One region of the Catellatospora sp. NPDC049133 genome, then DNA from elsewhere that is predicted to be linked to it. Evidence: riboswitches for the same ligand, from Rfam matches in the RefSeq annotation. Region 1 holds a riboswitch; the other holds the start of a gene.
The links. A riboswitch is a leader RNA that binds a small molecule or an ion and turns the genes downstream of it on or off. The one in region 1 is predicted to bind glycine.
Positions count from the first base shown of each region.

Region 1 (4,407 bases):
GCGACGATGTCAGCGACCTCGGCGAAGTCCTCCTCGGCGAACCCGCGGGCGGCCAGCGCGGCCGTGCCGATGCGCAGCCCGGAGGTGACCATCGGCGGGCGGGGGTCGCCGGGCACCGCGTTGCGGTTGACCGTGATGCCGATCCCGTGCAGCCGGTCCTCGGCCTGCCGCCCGTCCAGCTCCGACGCCCGCAGGTCCACCAGCACCAGGTGCACGTCCGTGCCACCGGTCAGCACTGACACCCCGGCCGCCGCCACGTCCGGCGCGGACAGCCGCTGGGCCAGCACGCGCGCGCCGTCGAGGGTCCGTCGCTGCCGCTGCGCGAACTCCGCGCTCGCCGCCATCTTGAAACCGACCGCCTTAGCCGCGATGACGTGCTCCAGCGGGCCACCCTGCTGGCCCGGGAACACCGCGCTGTTCACCTTCTTGGCGACGTCCTCCTGGTCGGTGAGCACCACTCCCCCTCGCGGCCCGCCCAGCGTCTTGTGGGTCGTGGTGGTGACGACGTCGGCAAAGGGCACCGGGTTCGGGTGCAGGCCCGCCGCGACCAGCCCGGCGAAGTGCGCCATGTCCACCATCAGCCGCGCGCCCACCAGGTCGGCGATCTTGCGGAAGGCGGCGAAGTCCAGCTGCCGGGGGTACGCCGACCAGCCCGCGATGATCAGCGCGGGCCGGTGTTCGAGCGCCAGCCGTTCCACCTCGGCGAGGTCGACCAGGCCGTCCTCGGCGGACACGTGATAAGCCACCGCGTGGTACAGCCGGCCCGAGAAGTTGATCCGCATGCCGTGGGTGAGGTGCCCGCCGTGCGCCAGGTCCAGGCCGAGGATCGTGTCGCCGGGCTGGATCAGCGCCATCATCGCCGCCGCGTTGGCCTGCGCGCCCGAGTGCGGCTGCACGTTGGCGTAGCCCGCCCCGAACAGCGCCTTAACGCGGTCGATCGCCAGCTGCTCCACCACGTCGACGTGCTCGCAGCCGCCGTAGTAGCGCCGCCCCGGATAACCCTCGGCGTACTTGTTGGTCAGCACCGAACCCTGCGCCTGCAGCACGGCCAGCGGCGCGAAGTTCTCGCTCGCGATCATCTCCAGGGTGTCGCGCTGGCGGCCCAGCTCGGCGCGCAGCGCCGCGTGCACCTCGGGGTCGAACTCCGCCAGCGGGGCGTCCAGGGTGGTCACCGGCTGGCCTCCGCCCCGATCAGCGCGGCGTACCCGGCCGCGTCGAGCAGCTCAGGCTCCCCGGTCAGGCGCAGCCGGAACAGCCAGCCCTGCCCGTACGGATCGGAGTTGACCAGCGACGGGTCGTCGGCGACCGCTGGGTTCACCTCGACGATCTCGCCGTCGGCGGGGGCGTACAGCTCGCTGACCGACTTCGTGGACTCGACCTCCCCGCACGGCTCGCCCGCCGTCACGGACGTGCCGACGGCGGGCAGCTCCAGGTAGACGATGTCGCCCAGGGCCTCACCGGCGAACGCGGTGATACCGACCGCGGGCACATCCTCCTCGGACAGCCACTCGTGGTCGCGGGTGTAGCGCAGGTTCTCGGGGACGGTGTTCACGCGTGGCCTCCAGCGGGGCGGCGGTAGAAGGGCAGGTCGACGACGGTGACGGTGTCGCGGCTGCCGCGGATGTCGACGGCGAGCACCGTGCCGACGGCGGCCCGGTCGGCAGGCACGTACGCCATGCCGATCGGGCGGCCCAGCGTCGGCGACGGCGCGCCGCTGGTCACGGTGCCGATCCGGACGCCGGTGTCCGGGTCGAGCACGTCATAGCCGGCCCGGGGTGCGCGGCGCCCGGCGGGCAGCAGGCCCACCAGCAGCTCGGCCGGGCCGGCCTCGGCACGGGCGACCAGCGCGTCGCGGCCGACGAACGGCTTGTCGAGCACGACGACACGGCCCAGCCCCGCTTCGAACGGGGTGCGCCCGGCGGTCAGTTCGTGGCCGTACAGCGGCATGCCCGCCTCCAGCCGCAGCGTGTCCCGGCAGGCCAGCCCCGCCGGGACCAGGCCGTGCCCGGCTCCGGCCGCGGTGAGCGCGGCCCAGACGGCGGCCGCGTCGCCGGGCGCGCAGTAGACCTCGAAGCCGTCCTCGCCGGTGTAGCCGGTTCGGGCCAGCAGCACCGGCGTTCCGGCGAGCACCGCCGGGTCGATGGCGTAGTAGCGCAGCGCGTCCACGTCGGCGGTGGTGGTCACGGCGCGAAGGATGTCGGCCGAGCGCGGTCCCTGCACGGCGAGCAGCGCCCAGTCGGCGGACACATCGCGGACCAGCGCCTGGAACCCGGTGGCGCGTTCGCCCAGCGCGGCCGATACGACGGAGGTGTTGGCGGCGTTGGCGACGACCAGGTAGCGCTGCTCCTCCAGGCGGTACACGATGAGGTCGTCGAGCACGCCGCCGTCGGGGGCGCAGAGCATGGTGTAGCGGGCGCGGCCGACGCCGACGGCGGACAGGCGGCCGACCATGGCGTGGTCGAGCATGGCTGCCGCGCCGGGGCCGGTGACCTCGATCTCGCCCATGTGGCTCAGGTCGAACAGGGCGGCGGCCTGGCGGACGGCGTGGTGCTCGGCGGTCTCGCTGCCGTAACGCAGCGGCATGGTCCAGCCGGCGAACTCGGTCAGCACGGCACCGAGCCCGCGGTGCACGTCGTGCAGGGCGGTCTGCCTGGGGGAAGGTTGATCATGCCCAGCCTGGTCCCGTTCGGGACTGGGGTGGGCAGCGGTCGGCGACGCGACGGCGCTCACGGGAGGCTCCCTGGTCCGGGTGCCGCACAGGCGGCACCGGTGGTGGATGGCCTCCCCCTCTGTCATCACTGCCTGAGAGCTTCACCGCGAATCGCGGCTTGCACCGTGGGCGCAGGACTGTTTCATCCTGACTTTCCAGAGTTCGCCTCGCCACGGCGGTACGTGGGCCTGAGAGATTCCGGGGAGAAGTTGCTCCTTCGGCGGCCCGGTCGCGCCGGGCCTCTCCCGCCGTGGTTCAGTCGGCGAGGTATTCAGTTGTCCGCCGTACCGTAGACGCCGCTCTGGAACGCCGTCAACCGCGGCCGGGGCGGGTCAGCGGCGCTTGGCGACGTAGACGGTGTTGGTCGACTCGCGGTCTTGCAGCGGGTTGGGGAAGCTGACGACGTCGGCGCGTACGTCTTGGAACACCCCGGCGAGGCGGGCGGTGAACTGGTCGTCGGGCGGGTCGTTGGACCAGAGCGTGAACACGCCGCCAGGGTGCAGGTGCTCGGCCAGCCGGCGCAGGCCTGCGGGCTCGTAGAAGCTCGCGTGGCTCGGGTGGAGCAGGTGACTGGGCGAGTGGTCGATGTCGACGACGATCGCGTGGAAGCGGCGGCCGGGGCGGTGCGGGTCGAGGCCGTCCGGGGACGCGCAGCGGGCGAAGAAGTCGCCTTCGGACAGGCGGCAGCGCGGGTCGCTGGAAAGGGTCGTGCCGGCGGGGATGAGGCCCTGCTCGTGCCAGGCGATGACGTCGGACAGCGCGTCGATGACCAGCAGCGAGTTCACCCGGTCGTCGGCGAGCACGGTCAGGGCGGTGTAGCCGAGGCCGAGGCCGCCGACGGCCACGTCGAAGCCGGTGCCGTCGAGTTCGGCGAGCGCCAGTTCGGCGACGGCCTCCTCGGCGACGGTGAACAGGCTGGACATGAGGAAGTCGTCGTCGAGTTTGACCTCGTAGACGTCGGTCTTGAACATCGGGTCCCAGCGGCGGCGCAGGCTGATCACGCCCATCGGCGTCTGCCGCCAGCCGAGTTCCTCCAGCCGTGCTCCCATGCCGCCTCCGTTCCGGCGGCGCCGCACTCGGGTCGGGCCGGACCGTCAGGTTAACCGACGGGTCGACGGCTGCCGGGAGCGACGCGCCAGCCGCCGATCCCGTTGCTCTCCAAGATCTGCACCTGACGTCAGGGTTGCCCACCCGCCGCACGTTCGAGCACGGCGACGACGAGCGCCACCCTCTCGATTGCCTCGTCTCGGTCGGCTTCCAGCATCCAGACGCTGCGCCACTCGCTGTCCGCCCCGGTCACATGGAGGACCGCGGCGATCGCTTGCCCGATCAACCCGGCTTCAGGCGACCGCAGCAGCGCCGGGGTCCATTCCTCCTCGGCGTTGCCCTCGTCGGCGGGGTCGAAATCTCCGAAACCGTCGTCGTCACCCGCCGGGTGTCGGCTGATCGATACGAGTCCGCCGGGTAGCGCCAAGGCTATGAGCGCCGCGGCAGCGACAACTTCGTGGGCCAAGGGCGGATTGTCGGCAACCGAAGCCAGCCCTTCTCTGAACACGTCTCCGAGCAGGTCGGACTTCCCGAGGTCGTCGAGTTCGGCGAGCTCCTCCAACAGGTCCAGGGCCCGATCGTTCCCGAACGGTGCGGCGCTCCAGGCTCCCATGAGCAAGAATCTCCCATGCTCTTGGCCCTACCGGAAA
Region 1 covers NZ_JBEZDT010000009.1:17,050-21,456, forward strand. Annotated here, with positions in the region: gene glyA (serine hydroxymethyltransferase) at 1-1,172, opposite strand, end outside; gene gcvH (glycine cleavage system protein GcvH) at 1,169-1,552, opposite strand; gene gcvT (glycine cleavage system aminomethyltransferase GcvT) at 1,549-2,730, opposite strand; glycine riboswitch at 2,877-2,968, opposite strand; gene AB0B35_RS12100 (spermidine synthase) at 3,043-3,759, opposite strand; gene AB0B35_RS12105 (DUF4259 domain-containing protein) at 3,888-4,370, opposite strand.

Region 2 (4,407 bases), on a different contig from region 1:
TGCGCGCTGGACGGGATCAGGCACACGTCGCGGTGGGCCTCGCCGTTGGCGCGGTGGTACGCCCGGATCGCCAGCAGGCCGGCCAGCTCGCCCTGCGAACCGGCGTTCGGCTGCACGCTGACCGCGTCGTACCCGGTGACCTCGGCCAGCCAGCCCTCCAGCTGCGCGATCATGTCGCGGTAGCCGGCGGTCTGGTGCTGCGGCGCGAACGGGTGCAGCTGGCCGAACTCGGGCCAGGTGACCGCTTCCATCTCGGTGGTGGCGTTGAGCTTCATGGTGCACGAGCCCAGCGGGATCATGCCCCGGTCCAGCGCGTAGTCGAGGTCCGACAGGCGGCGCAGGTAGCGCAGCATCGCCGTCTCGCTGTGGTGGCTGGAGAACACCTCGTGGGTGAGGAACTCGGTGTCGCGGGCCAGCTCCGCCGGGATCGCGGTGGCCTGGCGCGGCTCGGCCAGGGTCACGCCGAACGCGGCGCAGACCGCCTTCAGGTGCGCGACCGTGGTGGTCTCGTCGCAGGACACGCTCACCCGGTCGGCGTCGACCAGGCGCAGGTTGATCCCGTCGCGCTCGGCGGCGGCGACCACGGTCTGCGCGCGGCCCGGCACGACCGCGGTGACGGTGTCGAAGAACGCGGTGTGCGCGACCTCGACGCCGCCGGTGAGCAGGCTGACCGCCAGGCGGCTCGCGCTGTCGTGCGCGTGCCGGGCGATCTTCCGCAGCCCGTCCGGGCCGTGGTAGACGGCGTACATGCTGGCCATGACGGCGAGCAGCACCTGCGCGGTGCAGATGTTGCTGGTCGCCTTCTCCCGCCGGATGTGCTGCTCACGGGTCTGCAGGGCGAGCCGGTACGCGCGGGTGCCATCGGCGTCCTTGGAGACGCCCACCAGGCGGCCGGGCAGCGAGCGCTCCAGACCGGCGCGCACCGCGAGGTAGCCGGCGTGCGGGCCGCCGAAGCCCATCGGCACGCCGAAGCGCTGGGCGCTGCCGCAGGCGATGTCCGCGCCGATGCTGCCCGGGGCGCGGACCAGGGTCAGCGCCAGCAGGTCCGCGGCCACCGAGACCAGGGCCTGGCGGGCGTGCGCGGTCTCGATCAGGGCGGCGTGGTCGCGCAGCGCGCCGGACGCGCCCGGGTACTGCAGCTGCAGGCCGAAGAACTGCTCGGGCAGCTCCTCGGCGTCCAGGTCGAGCACGCGGACCTCGATGCCGAGCGGCTCGGCCCGGGTGGCGATCACGTCGATGGTCTGCGGCAGCGTGTCCGCGTCGACGACGAACACGTTGCTCTTGCTCTTCGACGAACGGCGGGCCAGCGTCATCGCCTCGGCGGCGGCGGTGCCCTCGTCGAGCATGGAGGCGTTGGCGGTGGCCAGGCCGGTGAGGTCGGTGACCACGGTCTGGAAGTTGAGCAGGGCCTCCAGCCGGCCCTGGCTGATCTCCGGCTGGTACGGCGTGTAGGCCGTGTACCAGGCCGGGCTCTCCAGCACGTTGCGCTTGATCACGCCGGGCACGTGGGTGCCGTAGTAGCCCAGGCCGATCATGGAGGTGGCGACCGTGTTGCGGTCGGCGAAGGCGCGCAGCTCGGCGATGGTCTCGGCCTCGGTCGCGGCGGCCGGGAGGTCCAGCGCGCCGTGCCAGCGGATCACCTCGGGGATGGCCGCGTCCATCAGCTCCTCGATCGAGGAGTAGCCGATGGCGTTGAGCATGCTCTCGGTCTGGTCTGAACCGGGACCGATGTGGCGTTCTACGAAGGCGCTCAATGTGTGCTCCGGGGTCGAGGACTATGGATAGCCCTCCCCCTCTGTCACGGGCGATGCTCATGAGCCTCGCCACGGCGGGTCGCGCCGCTCCAGAGTCGCCATGCCCGTACGGTTCGGGTGCCTGAGAGGTTCCGGGGAGGAATTGCCCCTTCGGCGCCGCTTTACGCGGACTCTCCCACACGGGTGTGCCGGCACCGCCCACGCTACCAGCACGTGTGTTTCGGCACCGTAACCCAGGCCACTCACACGCCGGTCGGCCGGCCGCCGACCGCCCCATGATCGCTCGACTTGCCAGGCACCTGTGCGTATCTTGCGCACCCATTCACACATGTGCCCGGCAAGTCGAATGATCATGGTGTGGGACGCGCCCGCGCCGAAGCGCCACGTGGCCGGTGAGACCTCGCGCGGTCAGGTGCGCGGGCGGATCAGGGGATCAGGACGACCTTGCCGACAGTGGCCCGGGTCTCCAGGGCGGTGTGGGCGCGGGCGGCTTCGGCGAGCGGGAACGTGGTGATCGCCGGGGTGAGCCAGCCCTCGGCGGCGTCGCGCAGGGCCTGCTCCTCCAGGGGGCGCAGGCTGCCCGCGACCTTCATCATGGCCGGGCCGATCGCCGACGAGGCGATGATGCCCCGGGCGTACAGGTCCTGGGTGGTGAGCTGGGTCGGCGCGCCGGCGGACCCGCCGAAGATCAGGAAGCGGCCGAGCGGGGCGAGCAGTTCCAGGGCCGCGCGGCCCCGCTCGCCGCCGACGCCGTCGAGGACCACGGTCAGGTCGCGCTCACCCAGTTCGGCACGCACCTTGCCGGCCCAGCCCGGCTCCAGGTAGTCGGCGGCGATGTCGGCTCCGTTGCGCTGGACCCGGGCCACCTTGTCCGGGCCGCCCGCCGCGCCGACGACCAGCGCTCCGGCCCGCTGCGCCGCCTGCACGAGCAGCGTGCCCAGACCGCCTGCCGCGCCGGTGACCAGCACCGCGTCGGCATCGGTAAGGCGCGCCAGGCGCAGCACACCGACCGCGGTCCGGCCGGTGCCGATCATCGCCACCGCGGCCGGGGCGCTGAGTTGCTCGGGGATCTCGTGCAGGGAGGCGACGGCGGCGACCGCACGGGAGGCGTACCCCCCGCTGGTCATGCCCAGGTGTGCGACCACGCGCCGGCCCTGCCACGCCGGGTCGACGCCCGGCCCGGTGCCGCCCACTCGCCCGGCGACCTCCCGGCCCGGCGTCATCGGCAGCGTGGGCGGCGGGAACGGCCCCGGGCTGCCGGAGCGGATCGTGGTGTCGACGAGGTGCACCCCGGCGGCCTCGACCTCGATCAGCACCTGCCCCTCGCCCGGCACCGGGTCGGGGACCTCCTCGAAGCGGAGGTTCTCGGCGGGGCCGAACTCGTACTGCCGGATGGCGTGCATGGGCGCTCCTGGGTGTGCGTCGGTTGCGACGACGCTAGGAGTTCAAGTGCACTTGAGGTCAAGCCGCGACGCCGACGCGCTGCCTCAGGCCGCCTGCTTGGCCAGCGCGCGGACCGCGTCCAGCAGCACGTCGACGTCCTCGGCGGTCGTGTAGTGGTAGATGCCGGCCCGCACCGCGCCGCCGGAGTCCCGCAGGCCCATCGTGTGGAAGTACTCCCACGCGTAGTAGTCCCCGGCGAACGCGCAGATGCCCGCGTCGCCGAGCGCCTTGGACGTCTCGGCCGGGTGCGTCGACCCGACCCGGAACGACACCGTCGGGCACCGGTCGGCCGGGGCCGGGCACAGCGACACCCCGTCGATCGCGGCGAGCCCGTCCACGAGCCGGGCGAACAGCTCCGCCTCGTAGTCGCGTACCGCGGCCAGGGAGGTCAGCAGGCGCTCGCGCCGGGACCCGGTCGCGGCCGGGTCGAGACCCGCCAGGTGATCGACGGCGGCGGTGACGCCGGCCAGGGACGCGAAGCTCGGCGTGCCGAACTCGAAGCGCTCCGGCACCGCGTCACTGGACGGGCGCAGCTTCGCCGGGAACATCCCCGCCCACAGCGCGGGGTCCGCCACGCAGGCGGCCAGATGCGGGCCGGACCACTTGTACGCGCTGGTCACGTAGAAGTCCGCGCCGAGCGCCGCGACGTCGGTCGGCTGGTGCGGCGTCGCGTGCACGCCGTCCACGAAGACCAGCGCCCCGGCGGCGTGCGCGATCGCGGCGATGGCGGGCACGTCCGGCCGGGTGCCGATCGCGTTGCTGCCCGCGGTCACCGCGACGAGCCGGGTGCGGTCGCTGACCAGGTCCTTGTACTGCCAGGTCGGCAGCTCACCGGTGGCCGGGTCGAACTCGGCCCAGCGCACGGTCGCGCCCTGCTCGTCGGCGACCTGCACCCACGGGCGCACGTTCGAGTCGTGATCGAGCCGCGAGACGACCACCTCGTCGCCCGGACCCCACGACTGGCCGAGTGTGCGGGCGACCAGGTACACCAGCGACGTCGCGCTGTTACCGAAGACCACCCCGGCCGGGTCCGCGCCGAGCAGGTCGGCGACCGCGCGGCGGGCGTCCGCGACGATCCCGATCGCGCGCCGGCCGGGCGCGAACGCGTCGCTGCGGTTGGCCACCGCACCCCGGTACACGGCGTCGACCGCCTGCGCGACCGGCTCCGCGACCAGCGAGCCCGCGGCCGCGTCGAAGTGCCGGAAACCCT
Region 2 covers NZ_JBEZDT010000032.1:56,419-60,825, reverse strand. Annotated here, with positions in the region: gene gcvP (aminomethyl-transferring glycine dehydrogenase) at 1-1,754, opposite strand, end outside; glycine riboswitch at 1,854-1,942, opposite strand; gene AB0B35_RS30885 (zinc-binding dehydrogenase) at 2,180-3,157, opposite strand; gene AB0B35_RS30880 (cysteine desulfurase-like protein) at 3,242-4,407, opposite strand, start outside.
Region 2: it holds a riboswitch for glycine, as region 1 does, so the genes downstream of both, gcvP (aminomethyl-transferring glycine dehydrogenase) here and gcvT (glycine cleavage system aminomethyltransferase GcvT) in region 1, are expected to answer to the same signal.